One region of the Nocardioides sp. ChNu-99 genome, then DNA from elsewhere that is predicted to be linked to it. Evidence: predicted binding sites of a transcription regulator. Region 1 holds the regulator's gene; each other region holds the start of a gene.
The links. The regulator HrcA, encoded in region 1, represses chaperone genes, less so after heat shock. The targets are predictions, from matches to a motif close to TTGGCACTCGNNNNNNNCGAGTGCCAA.
Positions count from the first base shown of each region.

Region 2: the regulator HrcA is predicted to act here: its motif matches at 1,116-1,142, upstream of KK617_RS02600 (FmdB family zinc ribbon protein).
Region 3: the regulator HrcA is predicted to act here: its motif matches at 1,188-1,214, upstream of groL (chaperonin GroEL).

Region 1 is NZ_JAHWBL010000009.1:8,895-15,591, forward strand. It holds gene dnaJ (molecular chaperone DnaJ) at 1-742, opposite strand, end outside; gene hrcA (heat-inducible transcriptional repressor HrcA) at 826-1,854, opposite strand; gene KK617_RS05030 (hypothetical protein) at 2,023-2,724, shown strand; gene KK617_RS05035 (MBL fold metallo-hydrolase) at 2,800-3,681, shown strand; gene KK617_RS05040 (DUF3097 domain-containing protein) at 3,761-4,618, shown strand; gene KK617_RS05045 (DUF4870 domain-containing protein) at 4,634-5,212, shown strand; gene hemW (radical SAM family heme chaperone HemW) at 5,232-6,473, opposite strand; gene KK617_RS05055 (3,4-dioxygenase subunit beta) at 6,497-6,697, opposite strand, start outside.
Region 2 is NZ_JAHWBL010000004.1:39,928-46,624, forward strand. It holds gene KK617_RS02595 (SAF domain-containing protein) at 1-580, opposite strand, end outside; gene KK617_RS02600 (FmdB family zinc ribbon protein) at 759-1,082, opposite strand; gene KK617_RS02605 (hypothetical protein) at 1,237-1,437, shown strand; gene KK617_RS02610 (hypothetical protein) at 1,517-2,032, opposite strand; gene KK617_RS02615 (HAMP domain-containing sensor histidine kinase) at 2,262-3,935, shown strand; gene KK617_RS02620 (hypothetical protein) at 3,979-4,425, shown strand; gene KK617_RS02625 (5-formyltetrahydrofolate cyclo-ligase) at 4,448-5,050, opposite strand; gene KK617_RS02630 (UTP--glucose-1-phosphate uridylyltransferase) at 5,074-6,453, shown strand; gene glp (gephyrin-like molybdotransferase Glp) at 6,510-6,697, shown strand, end outside.
Region 3 is NZ_JAHWBL010000017.1:29,689-36,385, reverse strand. It holds gene groL (chaperonin GroEL) at 1-1,046, opposite strand, end outside; gene KK617_RS07895 (hypothetical protein) at 1,261-2,139, opposite strand; gene KK617_RS07890 (SGNH/GDSL hydrolase family protein) at 2,149-3,147, opposite strand; gene thrC (threonine synthase) at 3,320-4,633, opposite strand; SAM riboswitch class I at 4,643-4,781, opposite strand; gene otsB (trehalose-phosphatase) at 4,914-5,759, opposite strand; gene KK617_RS07875 (LytR C-terminal domain-containing protein) at 5,839-6,342, opposite strand; gene KK617_RS07870 (DUF3263 domain-containing protein) at 6,348-6,650, opposite strand.

The DNA.
Region 1 (6,697 bases):
CGGGACCGCCTCCCGGGCCGACCTCGCCCTGCTCGGCCAGCTGCACGCGGGTGCCGTTGTCGACGCCCGCGGGGATCTTGACGGTGAGGTCGCGGCGCGAGCGCACCCGGCCCTCGCCCGAGCAGGTGCGGCAGGGGTCGGGGATGACCGAGCCGAAGCCGCGGCACGCGGCGCAGGGACGCAGGGTGCGGATCTCGCCGAGGAACGAGCGCTGCACGTGCGCGACCTCCCCCGCACCGCGGCACGTCGTGCAGGTCTGCGGGCTGCTGCCGGGGGCCGCGCCGTCGCCGTGGCAGGTCTCGCAGACCACCGCGGTGTCGACCTTGAGCTCGCGGGTGACGCCGAAGGCGGCCTCGGCGAGCTCGACGTCGAGGCGGATGAGCGCGTCCTGGCCGCGCCGCATCCGCGGTCGCGGGCCGCGGCCCGCCCCGCCCCCGCCGGGCTGGCCCGGGCCCCCGCCGCCGAAGAAGGCGTCCATGATGTCGGTGAACGAGAAGCCCTGGCCCGCGCCGCCGAACCCGGCGCCGCCGAACGGGTCGCCGCCGCGGTCGTAGGCCGCCCGCTTCTGCGGGTCCGACAGCACCTCGTAGGCCGCGCTGACCTCCTTGAACCGCTCCTGGGTCTCGGGGTCGGGGTTGACGTCCGGGTGCAGCTGGCGGGCCAGACGCCGGTACGCCTTCTTGATGGCGTCGGCGTCGGCGTCGCGGTCGACGCCGAGCAGCTCGTACAGGTCCTGGCTCACGTGTGTCCTATCCATCGCTTCCGTGCAGGTGGGGCAGGTCGGGCGGGTCGGGCGGGTGGGGGCGCCGTCGATCGGCGCCCCGGTCAGGCGTTGTTGTTCTCGTCGAGGATGCGCGACATGTAGCGGGCGACCGCGCGCACGGCGGCCATGGTGCCCGGGTAGTCCATGCGGGTGGGGCCCACGATGCCGAGCGCGGAGAGCATGTCGGCACCCGCGCCGTACCCCGTCGTGACGACGCTCGTGCCCGCGAGCTCCTCCACGGGGCCCTCCGCGCCGATGCGCACCGTCACGGCGCCGCCGGTCGTGGCCTCGCCCAGCAGCCGCAGGAGCACGACCTGCTCCTCCAGCGCCTCGAGCATGGGGCGCAGCACGGTGTCGAAGCCGTCGCCGAAGCGCGCCAGGTTGGCCGTGCCGCCCACCACGACGCGCTGGTCGGACGAGTGGTCCGACAGCGCGTCGACGAGCACCCCGACGACCTCGCTCGTCGGGCCGTCGGCCGGGGCCTCGTCGGTGCGCAGCCGGGCCAGCGCGTCGGCGGCGACACCGAGCCGCTGGCCCACGACCGCGCGGTTGACCTGGGAACGCAGGTCACCGACCTGGGCCTCGTCGAGGTCCCGGTCGAGCTCGACGAGGCGCTGCTCCACCCGCCCGCTCGACAGGATGAGGACGACGAGCAGGCGGTGCGGCGCCAGGGCGACCACCTCGACGTGCCGCACGGTGCTCTGGCTGAGGATCGGGTACTGCACCACGGCCACCTGGCGGGTCAGCTGGGCCAGCAGCCGCACGCTGCGGCGCACGACGTCGTCCACGTCCACCGCACCCTCGAGGAAGGTGGAGATGGCCCGCTTCTCGGCCGCCGTGAGCGGCTTGACCGTGCCGAGCCGGTCCACGAACAGGCGGTAGCCCTTGTCGGTGGGGATGCGGCCGGCGCTCGTGTGAGGCTGGTGGATCAGCCCCTCCTCCTCCAGCACGGCCATGTCGTTGCGCACGGTCGCCGGGGAGACCCCCAGCCCGTGCCGTTCGACGAGGGCCTTCGAGCCGACCGGCTCCTCGGTCGACACGTAGTCCTCCACGATGGCCCGCAGCACGGCGAGCCGACGCTCCTCGACCATCCCTGCTCCTCCCGCGTGGCGTCCACCGGTGGCCGAGACCCTCGGGGTCCTGGCACTCCACCGGCGCGAGTGCCAATGGTACTCCGCCCCGTCCCACTCCACGGGAACCACTTGACCCGGGGCCGGTGAGCGGTAGGTTAGGCTTGCCTTAGTCATCCAGGAGGTCCTGTGCTCCCCTTGCTCGCCTCGGCCGATCCCGACCAGCTCGCCGCGCGCGCCCGCAGCGCCCTGTCCTGCCCGGCGGCGGCCAGCATGGTCATCAAGGGCACCGAGCACCTCTTCGGCGGTGACGACCTGGGCCTGCAGGACCGGGGCGGCGTCCCCACCCTGGTGTGCCGCACCGGCTCGGTCGTCGAGCGCGCCGCGACCGCCCACCAGAAGGCGCTGCTGCGCATCATCTCCGGCGTGGTCGAGGACGACGGCACCACCGAGTCGGTCGTGCTGGCCGGCAAGCTGGCGAGCCCGCGGCCCTGCTGCGACCCGTCGCTGCAGGCCGTCGCCATCGACCCCACCATCATCATGCTCATCCGCACGCACGCGGACGGCTCCACGCGGCAGTACCGGGTGCCCACCGCCCTCTTCCGCAGCCCCACCCACGCGCTCAACCGCGGCTACCTGCGCCGGTGCACCGAGCACGTCAACGAGTGCCACGACGCCGAGCTGCGCCAGGCCGTCTCCCTGTGCACCGGCACGCCCGCGCCGTACCTGGCCGGCGCCGCCCTCGCCGACCTCTCGCCCACCGGCGTGGAGGTCCGGTGGGTCGACGCCGACGGGGCGCACCGCCGCCCGGTCACCTTCGACACTCCCGCCCGCACCCCGGACGACCTCGCCGAGGCGCTGCGCACCCACCTGCACGCCGGCCTCTGCTGACTCGCCCGCCGACCCGCCCGCCGACCCGCCCGCCGACCCGCCCGCCGACCCGCCCGCTGGCCTAACCTCACGGGCATGGCCCGCGACACCGTCCTGCCCGACCCGACCGAGGTCGCCGACCGGGTCTGGGTCGCCCGCCACCCCTGGTTCGACGCCATCGTCACCGTCGTCGCCGGCGAGCGCGGCGTCGTGGTCGTCGACACCCACGCCGCGGAGACCGTCGGCGAGCAGCTGCGCGACGCCGTGCGCCGGCTCGCCCCCGCCCTGCCGCTCCTCGCCGTCGTCGCCACCCACGACCACCTCGACCACGTGCTCGGCACCGCGCCGCTGCTGGACGCCTGGCCCGACGCGGACGTCGTCGCCCACGAGGACGCAGCGGCCCGCATGGCGACCAGCGTCCCCGCGCAGGTGGCGGCGTACGACGCTCCCCCGGCCCTGCGCAGCGCCGTGACGAGCAGCCGCCTCGTGCTCCCCACCCTCACGCTCTCCGGCGCGCGGGCGCTCGACCTCGGGGACCGGGTCCTCGAGGTCGTCCACCCCGGTCGCGGCCACACCGGCGGGGACCTCTGCGTGCGGGTGCCCGACGTCGACGTCCTCGTCGCGGGCGACGTCGTCGAGGCCGCCGACGACCCGGCCGACGCGGTGCCGGCGTACGGCGACGACTCCTGGCCGCTGGAGTGGCCGGGCAGCCTGGAGCTCGTGATCGGGCTCCTCACCCCGGCCAGCACCGTGGTCGCCGGCCACGGCCCGGTCGTGGACCGCGCGTTCGTGCACGCCCAGCAGGCGGCCGTCGCGGAGGTGGCCGGCCAGGTGAGCGACCTCGCGGCCGCCGGCGTCCCGGCCGACCGGGCGCTCGCAGAGGGGCGCTGGCCCTTCCCCGCCGACGCGCTCGTCGCGGCCGTGCGCCTCGGCTACGCCCACCTGCCGCCCGGGGCACGACGGCTGCCGCTGGTCTGACCCCCGCGGCGTGCTCCGGCGGCGTGCTCCGGCGGCGTGCCTGGCGAGGACGGTCGGTCCCGCGCCCTAGCGTGGGGACGTGACCCCGCACGACCGCTACGGATCCGACGTCCTCTCCGGCGACTGGCGCGCGCCCAAGCGCGGCCGGGCCACGGAGCACCCCGCCGACGTCGGCCTGGTCGTCGAGGAGGTCACGACCGACTGGTGCGGCGAGATCGTGACCGTCGACCGCGACCTCGACACCGTCACGCTGGAGGACCGGCGCGGCAAGCGGCGCACCTTCCCGCTCGGTCCCGGCTTCCTCCTCGAGGGCCGCCCGGTCATCCTCACCGCCCCGGTCCGGGTCGCGGCGCCGCGCCGCCCCAGCCGCACGGCGTCGGGCTCGATCGCGGTGCCGGACGCGCCGGCCCGGGTCGCCCGCGCCTCCCGCATCTTCGTCGAGGGCCGCCACGACGCGGAGCTCGTCGAGAAGGTGTGGGGTGACGACCTGCGCGTCGAGGGCGTGGTGGTGGAGTACCTGGGGGGCGTCGACGACCTCGCCGACCACCTCGTCGGGTTCGAGCCGGGCCCGGGCCGCCGCGTGGGCGTGCTCGTCGACCACCTCGTGCGCGGCTCGAAGGAGAGCCGCATCGCCGACGGCATCGCCCGCTCGGCCGTCGGGAAGCACGTGCTCATCGTCGGCCACCCCTTCGTCGACGTCTGGCAGGCCGTCAAGCCCGAGCGCGTCGGCCTCACCGCCTGGCCGACCATCCCGCGGTCGGTGGAGTGGAAGCACGGGGTGTGCCAGCATCTGGGGTGGCCCCACCGCAACCAGACCGACATCGCGCGGGCCTGGAAGCACATCCTCGGGCGGGTGGAGTCCTACGCCGACCTCGAGCCGGCCCTGCTGGGCCGGGTCGAGGAGCTGATCGACTTCGTGACCGCCCCCGACGCGTAGCACCAGGAGACCCCCGTGAGCACCTACGGCGACCAGCCCGGCGGCCCCTACGGCCAGGACCCGTCCCCGGGATGGGGCGCCCCCGGCCAGCCGTGGCAGCCGGGGCAGCCCGACCAGGGCCAGCAGGGCTGGGGGCAGGCGCCCCACGGCCAGGGCTACGGCCAGGGGTACGGCCAGGGGTACGGCCAGGGGTACGGCCAGCCGGGCGGGTACGGACCGGGCCAGCCGCCCTCGTCGTCGGAGGACCGCGCGTGGGCCGTCACGGCCCACCTCGGCGCGCTCGTCACGGCGTGGTTCGCGTTCGGGTTCATCGCGCCGCTGATCGTGCTGCTGGTGCGCGGCCGCTCGCCCTTCACGCGCCAGCACGCGGTGGAGTCGCTGAACTTCCAGTTGTCGCTGCTCCTCTACAGCGTGGCCGCGACGGTCGTGGGGTTCGTCTTCGTCGTCGTGACCCTCGGACTCGGGGCCCTGCTGCTGGTCCCGCTCTACTTCGTCGCGCTGCTCGCCGTCCTGGTCGTCGTCATCATGGCGTCGGTGCGCGCCGGGGCCGGCGAGCAGTACCGCTACCCGCTCACCCTGCGCCTCATCCGCTGAGGCGCACCGTCGCGCTGGCTCAGCCGAGCAGGTCGCGCACGACGCCGTCGGCCAGCAGCCGGCCCTCGCGGGTGAGCACCACCCGACCCGCGGCACCGCCGTCGAGCGGACCCGCCTCGACCAGCCCGCGCCGCACGAGGTCGGGCAGCGCCGCGCGGCCGTCGTCGTCGAGCACGTCGAGCGTCAGGCCCTCGCGCAGCCGGGTCTCGAGCAGCACGCGCTCGACGCGTCGTACCTCGTCGTCGAGCAGCTCGCGCTCGTGGCCGGGCGAGCGGCCCGCGGCCAGCAGCTCGGCGTACGGCGCGGGGTGGCGCACGTTCCACCAGCGCACGCCCCCGACGTGGGAGTGCGCCCCGGGGCCCACGCCCCACCAGTCGTCGCTGCGCCAGTAGGCCAGGTTGTGGCGGCACTCGCTGCCGGGGCGCGACCAGTTCGACACCTCGTACCAGCCGAGCCCGCCGGCGGTGAGCACCTCGTCGGCGAGGTGGTACTTGTCGGCCAGGTCGTCCTCGTCGGGCGCTGCGACCTCGCCGCGCCGCACGCGGCGGGCCAGCGCCGTGCCCTCCTCCACGATGAGCGAGTACGCCGACACGTGGTCCGGCGAGCACGCCAGCGCCGCGTCGAGGCTGGCGCGCCAGTCGGCGAGCGACTCCCCCGCCGTGCCGTAGATGAGGTCGAGGCTGATCTCGTCGAAGCCCGCGGCGCGGGCGTCCGCCACCACGCCGGGGACACGGGCGGGGTCGTGGGTGCGCTCCAGCACCTGGAGCACGTGGGGCACGACCGACTGCACACCGAAGGACAGCCGGGTGAAGCCGCCGGCCCGCAGCACGTCGAGGTCGGCCCGCGAGACCGAGTCGGGGTTGGCCTCCGTGGTCACCTCGGCGCCCGGCGCCAGCCCGAACTCGTCCTCGACCGCGCGCAGCACCCGCACCAGGTGCTCGGGCGGCAGCAGCGTCGGCGTCCCGCCGCCGAAGAAGACGGTGTCGACCGGACGATCGACGTCCCCGAGCACCCGCCGGGCCAGGCGCACCTCGGCGACGGCCGCGTCGGCGTACGTCGTGCGCGACGCCCCGGGCGGGGCGGAGGGGCCGCCGAGCTCGGTCGCGGTGTAGGTGTTGAAGTCGCAGTAGCCGCACCGCACCCGGCAGAACGGGACGTGGACGTAGAACGCGAGGCTGCGCTCCCCCAGGCCCGCGAGCGCCGACGCCGGCAGGGCGCCGTCGGCGGGGACCGGGTCGCCGGGCGGAGGGGTGGAGGGCATCCGCCCAGTGTCCCAGAGCGTGCTCAGACGGGCACGTTGAGGCGCAGCACGTAGCCCTCGTCGACGGAACCGGTCAGCGTGGCCATCTGCAGCGAGTGGCCGTCGGAGAACACGTTGTCGGTGTCGAGGCTGACCTCGGCGAAGTTGCGCACGCTGGACTCGTAGCCCTCCGCGGTGCCGTACACCTCCTCGCAGACGTCCGCCGGGAAGGCGATCTGGGAGGT
Region 2 (6,697 bases), on a different contig from region 1:
AGACGACCAGTCGACCGCTGACCAGCTCTCCACCGGGATCGTCGACGGGCTGCGGGAGGGCGGAGACGCGGACGTTGCGGGCAACGGTGGTCGTCGTGCCGTCCTCAGCGGCCGTGGCGACGAGGTCGACGACGTCCCCGACCCGCAGCAGCGCGGCCATCGCAGGGTCGGGGAGACGGACGGGCACCGCCACCTCGCCGGACCCGGTCGCGAAGGTCGTCGCCGAGGAAAGGCGGGTCTCGGTGACGGCCTCGCCCTCCCCGATCGGACTCGCCGTCGCGCGACCGACGAGGTCGTCCAGGGCCGGGCTGGAGGGTGGCGCGGCCTCGACCGGGAGCGTCACGGTCGTCAGGTCCGCCGCGGTCAGCGAGACGCCGGCCGCGACCGGACGGGCCGCGACGACCACCTGCGTGGTGGGTCGGCCTGGGGCCGCGAACGCCTGCACGCAGGCGAGGACGGCGACCCCGAGGAGCATCGCGCCCAGTGCGCGACGGTGGCGGGCGAAGACGCGGCGCGGGCCGCGCGTCAGGGTCGCGCCGCGCGAGCGCGCGGCCGTCGTCGGTGGGGTGGCGAGAGGCATGCGACGACGCTAGGCCGGATCGAGGCGCGGCGTCGGCGGGCTTCCACAGGTGGTTTCGAGGGCCGCTGGCGCGGCCACCTCGATCACCGGGTGCTGGCGCGGCCACCTCAACCACCGCGTGTCGGCGCGGCCAGCTCAACCGGATGCTGGCGCGGCCGCGCCGGACGACCGCCCAGGATCAGGCGGAGGTGCTGGCGGCGCTAGAGCTGCTGGGCGTCTTCTTCTCGGTCGAGGTCGACGTGCTCGACGACTTGTCGCCCGACGACGAGGAGCCGGCGTCGCTCGAGGACTTGGTCGTCGACGAGGTGTCCGAGCTCGAGGCACCCGTGCGGCTGTCGGTGCGGTAGAAGCCCGACCCCTTGAAGACGACGCCGACGGCGTTGAACAGCTTCCGCAGCCGGCCGTGGCACTCCGGGCACTCGGTCAGGGCGTCGTCGCTGAAGCTCTGGACCTGCTCGAAGGCGTGACCGCACTCGGTGCAGGCGTACTGGTACGTGGGCACGTGGACCTCCGGAGACGTGTGCTGGCCGAGAGACTGGCACTCGGCGGGCTCGACTGCCAATTGTAGGTCGTGTCACCGGTAGTGCTTCATCCGGCCAAGCGGTGGATCGTGCTCACTGAACGGCCCATCCCCCCACCCTCCGTACGCTGACCCGATGACCTGGGTACGCCGCAGCTGCGTGCTGGCGTTCCTCGTCGGTGCGACGGCCTGGATGCTGTCGTCCATCACGAACGACCACCAGCCGGTGAAGATCCTCGTCGCGTTCAGCGACACCCACGGGATCGTCGCGAGCGACGTGCCGCGGCTGCTGGCGTGGGCGGTGCTCGTCGGGCTCGGCGTGCGCGCCCTGCGCTGAGACCGCCGAGGGGGTGGAACCGCACGACCCCGCCACGCAGGGCGTGACGGGGTCGCAGTGCGGGCGGAGCCCGCCGGTCTCAGTTGACGGTGGCGCAGACGGCCTGCACGACGAGGTCGTCGGCGACGTCGGAGGGGTTGGAGGCGTAGGCGGAGACGCTGGAGCCGTCCGGGTTGACGAGGAACTGCACGGCCTCGTCGCTGGTCGACCAGTAGGCGGCGCCGCTGAGCGCGGCGGTGCCCTCGGGGCAGTAGACCTCGCCGTACGCGTCGGACTCGAGCGCGCCGACGCTGACGAGCTCCTCCACGACCTCGTAGCCGTTGACGCCGATGAACGTCTTCTTGGTCGCGCCGTTGATCTGCGCTCCGAAGATGCTGGCGCGACCGAGGTCGGCGCCGGAGAGCGAGCCGTTCTTGACGTCCTTCGTCGTGATGGTCTCGTCGGCGATCTGCGCGCCGGTGATGAGCGTGGCGGCGAAGGCGCCGGTCGTGGCGCTGGCCGCGATCACGGCGGTGCAGACGAGGGCGGCGGGAGCGAGGCGACGGGCGGTCGACGTGGCTCGGGGGGCGGTGGAACGGCGGGAGAGCAGGGTCATGAGCGGAACGTACGGCGGCCGCTCGGGCGGCGCTCGCGGACGCCGGAACACGGCTCCGTGGGCTAGACCTGTGGTCGTGAGAACAGGCGGCGCGGAAGTGAACCCCGTTCTACTCAAGCGTCTCTAGGTTGACTCCTCAACAATCGCGCAAGCCGGCCGATGAGGGCCCTGCAACGTGGGACTGTCGGATGTCCGGATCGGGCCGGACGAGGTGAGGGGAGGCAGGGCGATGACGACGCAGACGTCCGTCGCCCCCCTGACGACGCCCGTGTGGCAGGCCCGTCGACCGCGACGCCTGTCGGGGCCCGCCGGCGCGGTCGACGCTGTCGCCTGGCTGCTCGCCGCCGTCGTCACGATCGGCACCGCCGTCGGGCGCGGCATCGTCGGCTCCGACGTGTACGGCGTGAACCCGGTGTGGTCCTCCGTCGGCGTCGGCACCGCCGCGTTCGTGCTCGCCCCCCGCTGGGGCAAGGTGCTCGTGGGCCTCGCGCTGCCGGCGTACATGGTCGTCAGTGCCGCCCTCGTGGGGTCGCCGCTCGAGGCCGCCGTGATCGTGGCGGTCGGCGGGACCGCGGCGTCGGCGGCCGCCGCCCTCGTGCTCGTGCGCTCCGGGGTGCGCTCGATCGACTCGATGGGCGCGTTCGGCTTCCTCGCCCTCGCCGCCGCCCTGGGGGCCGCCTGCGTCGGGGTGGGCGGGCTGCTGCTGAGCGGCGCCGAGGGGGCCGACGGGCCCACCGCCGGGGTTGCGGCCCTGGCCAACGCGACGGCGATCCTCGTGTGGTGCCCGGTGCTGCTCCAGCGGCCGCAGCGCACCTACGACCGCTACTCGGCCCGCGAGCTCGCGCTGCAGGTCGCCACGATGCTGGCGCTCTGCGCGCTCCTCGTGCTCGTCGGCGGGTTCGTCACGGCGGTCGCGAGCACCGCGGTGTTCGTCGCCCTCAGCTGGGCCGGCCTCCAGTTCGGCGTGCGGGTCACGGCCATCGAGCTCGTCGTGCTCTCCGCGATCGGCGTGCTCGTGTGGCTCGTGGGCGCCCCCCTCCACGTGCCGATGACCGGCATCCACGAGGGGCCGCTCGCGAACGTGGAGCGGTCGTGGTCGATCGGCGTCTTCGTCGGTACGGCGGCCCTGTGGGCCCTGCCGCTGGCCATCGTGGGCGACCAGCGCCGCGACGCCGAGCGGCGCGTCGTACGGGAGCTGCGGGCCATGGAGGTCGCCCGCGCCCGGTTCGTCGCCACCGCCAGCCACGAGCTGCGGACCCCCGTCACCAACGCCCTCGGGCGTCTCGACCTCCTGCAGGAGGGCGTCTTCGGGCCGCTGACCGACGAGCAGCAGGGCGTGGTCGAGACCACCGCTCGCAACGTCGAGCGTCTCGCCGACCTGGTCGAGAGCCTCGTGCTGCTCACCCAGGTCGACGGGCCCGCGACCTGCCCGCCGCGTGCGGTGCGGCTCGACGAGGTCGTGCGTCACTGCGTGACCGTCGAGCGCGAGCGCGCCGGCGCGTCCTGCGCCGGCCTGAGCATCGACGTGCGGCTCGGGGAGGTCGTCGTCACCGGCGACGAGGCCCTCCTCACCAGCGCCGTGCGCCACCTCGTGCGCAACGCCCTGACGTTCGGCGAGCACCGCGTGTGCGTCCAGGTCGGCCGCGTGCGGGGCACCGACGGCGCGTTCGAGGCGGTCGTCACCGTCGAGAACGACGGCGTCCCCATCCTCGGGCAGGAGCGCGACTCGCTCTTCGAGAGCTTCTACCGCGGCGGGTACGCCGAGAAGTGGGCCATCCAGGGCAGCGGCGTCGGCCTGGCCATCGTGCGCGCCGCCGCCGAGCGCCACGGCGGCAGCGCCCGCGTCGTCTCCGCCGAGGGCGACGGCGCGAAGTTCGAGATCCGCGTGCCCTGCGGCGGGTGACGTCGCCCGACGTGGGGCTGACCGACGTCACTAGGCTCGGCTCATGTCCTCCTCCGGTGTTCCCGGTCTCCCCGGCCCCTCCGTGTCGCCACTGGACCGAGCGATCGACTACTACGACGACCGGGTGGGTCTCAGGGAGTCCCTCGAGGACGATGCAGCCCGCCGGCGGTGGGACCTCGGGGCCGTCGCCGTGATCCACGGCCTGATCGGCAACGGCGGCCTCGTGGGCGCGATCGAGAACTGCGTCGAGACCGATGTCGAGTACGTGACCGACGGCATCGTCGCGCTCCGGTCGCTCGGTCTCGACCAGGTCGCGGACCTGGTCGACAGGGCGTTCGTCGAGTACCGACGGATGCGCCCGAACAGTTGCAGCGACGACCTGTCGCCTGCCGACGACGCGCTGTGGGAAGAGCTCGACGAGGCGTACTGGGCGGTGTCCGACGACGTCGAGCACGCCATCAGCGCCCGGGCGTCGGCCCTGCCCGACTGACGCGCGGCCCGGGACAGGGCCCTCAGCCCGTGATCGCCCCGTCGACGGGCACGTCGTGGGGCTCGGTCGGCACGTCGATGCCGACCTCGTCGGGGTGCAGCAGCACGTACGTCGGCACGGGGGAGCGGAGCGCGGCGAGCGCCCGGTCGTAGGCGCCGCCGCCGCGGCCCAGGCGCGCGCCGTCCGCGGAGCAGGCGAGACCGGGCAGCAGTACGACGTCGGCGTCCCCGAGCGCGTCGACCGCGTCGGCCGTCCCGGCAGCGCCCTCTGGAGCCCGCGGCTCGAGGAGGCCGCGCGAGGACGTGACGAGGGCGTCGCGCCCGTCGTACCGGCCCCAGTCCAGCGACCAGTCGGGCCGCAGCACCGGCAGCAGCACCCGCACGCCGCCCGCGCGCAGCGCGTCGAGGAGCGGGAGGGTCGCGGGCTCCGTGCCCACCCCGACGTACGCCGCCACGCACCGCGCGCCGGCGACCACCGGGTGGGCGAGGGCCGCCGTGGCGAGGCGCTCGCCGTACGCCGCCACCTCGGCCGGCGTGCGCGCGGCGCGGCGCGCGAGGATCTCGGCGCGGAGCGCACGTTTCGCCCGCCCGGGATGTTCTTCTGCCGGAGGTTGTGTGGCGGCCACCGGTTGAGCCTACGATCGCCGCCATGGGTTCCCCCGGGCTGCACCAGGCGGCCGAGAAGATGCGCGAGGCCGGGATCGACGAGACCGCGGTGGAGGTGTTCGCGCACTACTACCGGCTCCTCGAGCACGGCGAGACCGGCATGATCGCGGAGGACACCATCGACCCGCTCGACATGCCGTCGCTGGCCGACGTCGAGGTCGACGAGGCCGCCGCGGCCGACGCGCTGCAGAAGACCGCCGTCATCAAGCTCAACGGCGGGCTCGGCACGTCGATGGGCATGGACCGGGCGAAGTCGCTGCTGTGCGTGCGGCGCGGGCTGTCGTTCCTCGACATCATCGCCCGCCAGGTGCTGCACCTGCGCGAGCGCTACTCCGCGCCGCTGCCGCTCATCCTCATGAACAGCTTCCGCACCTCCTCCGACACCCTCGCGGCGCTCGCGCGCTACGAGGACCTGCCGGTGGAGGGCCTGCCGCTGGAGTTCCTGCAGAACAAGGAGCCCAAGCTGCGGGAGAAGGACCTGACGCCCGTCGAGTTCGCGGCCGACCCCACGCTCGAGTGGTGCCCGCCCGGCCACGGCGACATCTACACGGCGCTGCTCGGCACCGGCCTGCTCGACCAGCTGATCGAGGCCGGCTACCGCTACGTGTTCGTGTCGAACTCCGACAACCTCGGCGCCGTGCCCACGCCCGAGGTGGCCGGCTGGTTCGCGACCTCCGGCGCGCCGTTCGCGATCGAGGCCGTGCGCCGCACGCCGTCGGACCGCAAGGGCGGCCACTTCGCCCGCCGCAAGAGCGACGGCCGCATCATCCTGCGCGAGTCGGCGCAGACGCGCGACGAGGACAAGGGCGCCCTCGCCGACCTCGACCGCCACAAGTACACGTCGACCAACAACCTGTGGTTCGACCTCGCCGCGATGAAGCAGGCGCTCACCGAGCGCGAGGGCATCCTCGGCCTCCCGCTCATCCGCAACGTCAAGACGGTCGACCCGTCCGACTCCAGCACCGAGAAGGTCGTGCAGATCGAGACCGCCATGGGCGCGGCCATCGAGGTCTTCGACGGCGCGCAGACCATCGAGGTCGGCCGCGACCGCTTCATCCCGGTCAAGACGACGAACGACCTGCTGGTGCTGCGCAGCGACATCTACGCCATCGGCCCCGACTTCACGCTCGACCAGGTCGCCGCCGACGTGCCGTTCATCGACCTCGACGGCGAGCACTACAAGCTGGTCGGCGACTTCGACCGCCGCTTCCCCGAGGGCGCCCCGTCGCTCAAGGAGGCCGCGGCCCTGCGCGTGCGCGGCGACTGGACCTTCGGCCGCGACGTGAAGGTGCGGGGCGAGGTCACCCTCGAGGAGGCTCCTTCGGCGCAGCGCCTCGAGCCGGGTACCGTGCTGGGAGGCTGAGCCCGCGGCGAGCGCGGCGCGGGCTGCCCGCCGTACCGCCCACCAGTAGGAGCCTGATGCCCGACGCGACCTCCCAGCCGATCGGCGTCCCCGAGTTCTTCGAGCGGGTCATGGCCGGGGTGCGACCCCTCGAGCCGATGACCCACTCGTTGCAGGAGGCCAGTGGCCTGGCGTGCGCGGAGGACGTCGCCGCCGGGGTGTCGCTGCCGTCCTTCGACAACGCGGCGATGGACGGCTACGCGGT
Region 3 (6,697 bases), on a different contig from region 1:
GCACGGATCTGGTTGACGCGACCGTTGATCTGGTCGCCGTCGCCGGCGCCCTCGACGATCGTGGTCTCGTCCTTCGTGACGACGACCTTGCGCGCCTGGCCGAGGAGCTCGATGCCCGCGGTCTCGAGCGAGAGGCCGACGGTCTCGGAGATGACCTGGCCGCCGGTGAGGATCGCGATGTCCTGCAGCATGGCCTTGCGGCGGTCGCCGAAGCCCGGGGCCTTGACGGCGACGGACTTGAACGTGCCGCGGATCTTGTTGACGACCAGCGTCGAGAGGGCCTCGCCGTCGACGTCCTCCGAGATGATGAGGAGCGGCTTGCCGGTCTGGATGACCTTCTCCAGCAGCGGCAGCAGGTCCTTCACGTTCGAGATCTTGCTCTCGACGAGGAGCAGGTAGGCGTCCTCCAGGACGGCCTCCATGCGCTCCATGTCGGTGGCGAAGTAGGCCGAGATGTAGCCCTTGTCGAACCGCATGCCCTCGGTCAGCTCGAGGTCGATGCCGAAGGTGTTCGACTCCTCGACGGTGATGACGCCTTCCTTGCCGACCTTGTCCATCGCCTCGGCGATGATGTCGCCGACGGTCGGGTCGGCGGCGGAGATGGCCGCGGTCGCAGCGATCTGCTCCTTGGTCTCGATCTCCTTGGCGAGCGCCAGCAGCTGCTCGGAGACGGACGCGACGGCGGCCTCGATGCCCCGCTTGAGGGCGATCGGGTTGGAGCCGGCGGCGACGTTGCGCAGACCCTCGCGGACCAGCGCCTGCGCGAGGACGGTGGCCGTCGTCGTGCCGTCACCGGCGACGTCGTCGGTCTTCTTGGCGACCTCCTTGACCAGCTCGGCGCCGATCTTCTCGTAGGGGTCCTCGAGCTCGATCTCCTTGGCGATGCTCACACCGTCGTTGGTGATCGTGGGGGCACCCCACTTCTTCTCGAGCACGACGTTGCGGCCCTTGGGACCGAGGGTGACCTTGACGGCATCGGCGAGGGTGTTCATCCCACGCTCGAGACCGCGCCGGGCCTCCTCGTTGAAAGCGATGAGCTTCGACATGTTCTCCTGCGATTCCTTGTCTGCTGGAGAGTGCGGATGGCCCGGGTCGTCGCCCGCGACGGACGGTCAGGCCGACCGGCGGACCCTTCCCACCGTCGCTGCTGACCTCGACTCACCGAGCCGGGTGGTGCTGCACGTTCGGTGGCACTCTCACCAGGAGAGTGCCAGTCCAATGTCTAGCACTCGACCCCCGGGAGTGCAAGGAGACGAGCCGTCAGCCGAGGCGCCGCACGACGAGCTCGGCGACGTGCTCGGCCATCTCGGGGGCCACGTCGAGGTAGAGCCCGGGCTCGATGAGCTCGAGCTCGCTCACCGCCCACGCGCCGTCGTGGTGGAGCAGGTCGACGCGGGCGTAGTCGAGCGTCGTCGAGCGCAACTCCTGGGCCGCCTCGACGGCCCGGCGGGCCACGACGGCGATCTCGTCGACCAGCGGCACGGCGCGGGAGCTCCCGCCGTACTGCTCGTGCACCCGCACCTCGCCCCCGGCGGGACGCTTGTCCACCTGCAGCACGGGACGCCCGTCGAGGACGAAGACGGAGGTCTCGCCGGTCGTGCGCACGGACGCGACCAGCGGCTGCACGACCCACGGCCCGGCCGTCAGGCCCTCCAGGCGCGGGTCCTCCACGGAGTCCACGACCACGACCCCCACCCCGCCGGCGCCGGTGGCGGGCTTGACGACGACCGTCCCCCAGTCCGCGGTCGCCGCGGCGAGGACGGGGCGCAGGGTGGCGTCGTCGACGGCCCGGGTCGGCACCGTCGGCACGCTCTCGGCCAGGCCGACGAGGTAGGTCTTGTCGGCGTTCCACGCGAACGTGGCGGCGCCGTTGAGCAGGCGCGTCGCGGCCTCGGTACGGCGCGCCCACTCCAGGAAGGCGGGCAGCCGGCGGTGGTAGTCCCACGTCGCGCGCACCGCGACGAGGTCGGCCCCGGCCCAGTCGACGGCCGGGTCGTCCCAGACCGCCCATCGGGCGTCGACACCGCGCGCGTCGAGGGCGGCGACGAGCCGCTCCCCGCCGGTCTCGCCCGCCGGGGCGAGCTGGAAGGTGGCGAGGAGGACGGTGGGACGGGCGGCGGGGCGGGCGGCGGCGGTCACCGCGGAAGCCTAGGACGCCGTGGAGGTGCCCGCCGGACCGGTCGCGTCCGCGTGGTCGCGCGGCCCGCCCACGACCTGGTCGTCGATGCCCCAGTCGTCGGCGTCCCAGCCCTCGCGCGGCCCCGCTGCCTCGACCGCTGCCTCGACCGCTGCTTCGACCCCGGCCTCGACCGGGGCGGCGGGGGGTGCGTGGTGCCCGAACGGCACCTCGTCGACGTGGCCCAGCGCTGCCAGCACGGACGGCAGGACGGCCTTGGCCGTGCGCTTGTAGCCCGCCGCGCTGGGGTGGAACCGGTCGAGGCTGAACATCTCGTCCGGGTTGGTGATGAAGAACGGACCGACCACGTCGGCGAGCGAGACCACGCGGGCGCCGGCGGCGACGGCGGCGACCCGCTGCGCGGCGGCGAGCTGGCGCGAGGCCCGCGAGCCGAGCGAGCGCAGCGGCTGGGGCACGGGACGCAGGGCACCGAGGTCGGGGCACGTGCCGACGACCACGGGGATGCCCCGCTCGCGGAGCGCCTCGATCGCCTCCCGCAGGTGGCGCACCGAGTCGGCGACGGGCACGCGGTGGGTCACGTCGTTGCCGCCCACCACCAGCACGGCGACGTCGGCGCGGTAGTCGGGCGGCAGCACGGCCAGCTGGTCGCCCAGCATGCTCGACTCGGCGCCGACCTGCGCGACGCTGCGCAGCCGCACGGGGCGCTCCAGCTCGCTCGCGACGTGCTTGGCGACGCGGGCGCCGAAGGTGTCGCCGGGCGTCTCCGCGCCCAGGCCGGCGGCGATGGAGTCGCCGAGGACGAGCAGCTCGACGGGCCGCCCGCCGTACCGCTTGCGGTAGGTCTTGTCCGCGTCCAGCGCCTGCTCCCCGAGCGGCTTGCCGATGAGGCGCCGCGCCGTCGCGGCCTGGCGGCGCAGGAGCGACCTCCCGCCGTACCCCACCGCGACCCCGACACCACCGGCAGCAGTCGCGACCGCGACCGCGGCGCGCACCTTCGACGAAGCAGACATGCGCTCGTTGATGCCCGACGCGCACGAGCGCGAGGTGAACGCGCCGCCAACGCGGCGTGCCCTGCCCCCGACACTTGAGGCGGCCGCCCGGGACCGCTCACCAACGGGCAGACGCACGACGGCCCCGCCCCCTCCCGGGAGCGGGGCCGCGTGGCGCGGTCCGTGCGGCGGCTCAGGCCAGGCCGGTGGCGGCGAACGCCGCGTAGTTCGGCGCGATCGTCGCGGCCGGCGCGACCGCCCCGGCGACGGCGTCGAGCGTCTTGAGGCCGTGGCCCGTGTTGATGACCACCGTCTCCTTGGTGGTGTCGAGCTGGCCGGTCTCGACGAGCTTCTTCAGCACGCCGACGGTGGTGCCGCCCGCGGTCTCGGTGAAGATGCCCTCGGTGCGGGCGAGCAGCACGATGGCCTCGCGCACCTCGTCGTCGCTGACGTCCTCGACGACCCCGCCGGTGCGGCGGCACACGTCGAGCACGTAGGGCCCGTCGGCCGGGTTGCCGATGGCGAGCGACTTGGCGATCGTGTCGGGCTTGACCGGGCGGACGACCTTCTTGCCGTCCTTGAACGCCGCCGCGACGGGCGAGCAGCCCGTGGCCTGGGCGCCGAAGATCGTGTACGGCTTGTCCTCGACCAGACCGAGCTGGATCAGCTCCTGGAACGCCTTGTCGACCTTCGTCAGCTGCGAGCCCGAGGCGACGGGGATGACGACCTGGTCGGGCAGGCGCCACCCGAGCTGCTCGGCGATCTCGTAGCCCAGCGTCTTCGACCCCTCGGCGTAGAAGGGGCGCACGTTGACGTTGACGAACGCCCAGCCCTCCTCCTCGCCCGCGATCTCGGAGGCCAGCTTGTTGACGTCGTCGTAGTTGCCCTCGACGGCCACCAGCGAGTCGGTGAAGACGGCCGAGTTCACGACCTTCGGCGTCTCGAGGTTGCTGGGGATGAACACGACCGTGCGGATGCCGGCGCGGGCGCCCGCAGCGGCGACGGCGTTGGCCAGGTTCCCGGTGGAGGGGCAGGCGAACACGCGGCTGCCGAGCTCGCGGGCGGCGCTGAGCGCGCAGGCGACGACCCGGTCCTTGAAGGAGTTCGTCGGGTTCGTCGAGTCGTCCTTGACCCACAGCTTCTCCAGGCCGAGGGTCGCGGCCAGGTTGCGCGCCTCCAGCAGCCGCGTGAAGCCGGGCTCGGTGTTGGGGCTGCTCGCGATGTCGGTCGGCACCGGCAGGAGCGCCTGGTAGCGCCAGATGTTGCGGGGCCCGGCCTCGATCTCCTCGCGCGTCACCGCCGGGAAGTCGTAGGCCACCTCCAGGGGGCCGAAGCACTCCGGACAGGCGTAGGAGGGACCCAGCTCCACCTGGTGGCCGCACTCGCGGCACGAGAGGGCGGTGGCGTTGCCGAACGCGCCCTCGCGGAGGGTGGGGCTGCCGGGGGCGGGGCTGGTGGCGGGCGTGGTGCCCGCGGTGGTCTCGGTCTCGACGACGGACGCGCTCATGAGTCCTCCTTCTCATCTTCCCCGCGACGTCCCTCGCCGTGGGCCGGAATTAGCACCGTTTCCACGACTGCCGACGGGGCGCCGGCAGGGAGACGTGGCGGTTGCCGGGACTTCACAGGGCCGTTCCCTCAGTCCCTCTCGATGAGCTGTGCGTCAGCGTAGGGAGGGGCGCGAGCGGGGCGCGAATCGTCGTACCGTCATGTGGGACACGTGTCCACCCACTGGGACACGCGCGGCCGTCACCCCGCCGTGGCGCGGCGGAGCACGGCCGGGACCGACGTCAGGCGCGGACGGACGCGGCGTCGGAGGCGAGCCGTCGGAGCAGGTCCAGCACGCCCTCCGGGCCGGGTACGACGACGTCGGCCAGGTCGGCGAGCGCGCTCTGCTCCTCCGACGCCGAGCAGACCAGCAGCGCGGGCATCCCCTGGTTGCGCAGGTCCGCCACGGCCTTGAAGGCCTCGACGTCGCCGAGGTCGTCGCCGGCGAAGACGAAGCCACCGGCGCGGGTCTCGCGCACCAGCGTGCGCACGGCCTCGCCCTTGTGCATGCCCGGCGAGCGCACCTCGATGACCGACCGGCCCGGCTCGACGCCGAGCTCGTTGGCGGCCGCCAGCTCCGACACCAGGGGCATGAGGCGCTCGAACGCGCCCTGCGGGTCGGCCAGACGACGGGTGTGGACCGCGATGGCCAGGCCCTTCTCCTCGACGTACGCCTCCGTGGCGTCCGCGGTGCGCAGCACCTTCGGCAGGCCGGCGAGGAAGGTCGAGAGCCCGTGCGGCGGGCGGGGCGAGCGGACGCGGCGGTCCTGGGTGTCCCAGCGCTCGTTGCCGTACTGCCCGAAGACGTAGAGGTCGCTGCCGGCGTCGTGCACCAGCTCGCCCACCTCGTCGAGACCACCGAGGGCCAGCACCTGGCGCGCGGGACGACCCGTCACCACGGCGAGGGCGCGCACGTGCACCGCGAGGTCGACGAGCACGCCCGGCGCGTCGTCGTGGATGTGGGCCGTGGCGGGGTCGTCGACGATCGGCGAGAGGGTGCCGTCGAAGTCGAGCGCGACCACGGTCGAGGCCGCCACCTTCACCACCGCGGCGTAGTGCCGCTCGGCGCTCGGGGAGGAGAACTCCATGACGGACAGTGGACCACGGAACGCCACCGCCGCGGGCATCGATCGCGACCGGAGCCGCGTCACACCGCGCGGGGGTGCCTCAGGCGCGGTCGGCGGTGAGGATCACCGTCAGCCGATCGCCCCGCATGGGGTCGACGGCCGGCATGAGGCGGGTGATGCCGAGGTCCTCGGCGAGCAGCTGCGCCTCGCGCTCGAGCCGCTCGGGGAAGTAGACGGTGGAGGCCGGGATCGTGCCGACCCAGTTGTCGGACCCGACGACCTGCCAGCCGGCGGCGGCGGCCTCGTCGCCGGTGCGCGACGCCAGGCCCCGGATGCCCGAGTTGTTGAAGACCTCGACGACGACCTGTGCGCGGTCCACCGGCGGCGGCTCGGGCGCCGGCGGCGGGGCCGGGGCGCTCGTGGCGGTCTCGGTCGGGGTCGCCTCCGAGGTGGCGGCCGGCTGGGCGGCCGTCACGACCTCGTCGTCCCGGTCGTCCCCGCCGGTGAGGGCGAAGGCGAGGCCGGCCATGGCGACGGCGATGACGCTGAGCATGACGAGGGGGGCGGGGTACGCCGCCCCGCGGTCGTCGCGACGGGTGCGCACGGCGCTCAGTCGTCGAAGCCGAGGCGGCGGGCGGAGCGCTGGCGCTGCCGCGCCGCGCGCAGCCGACGCAGGCGACGGACCAGCAGCGGGTCGGCCGCGAGCGCCTCCGGCTTGTCGATGAGGGCGTTGAGCACCTGGTAGTAGCGCGTGGAGCTCATCTGGAACTTGTTCCGGACCGCCTGCTCCTTCGCCCCGGCGTACTTCCACCAGTGGCGCTCGAGCTCGAGGATCTCGAGGTCGCGCTCCGACAGGCCCTCGGCCTCGACGGCGCTCCGTGCGTCCGGGGAGACGGCGTTCGCGGCATCCATGGACAGCTCCTGGTGCAGGGGACGGGCGGCGGCGCGCCCCGCGGGGT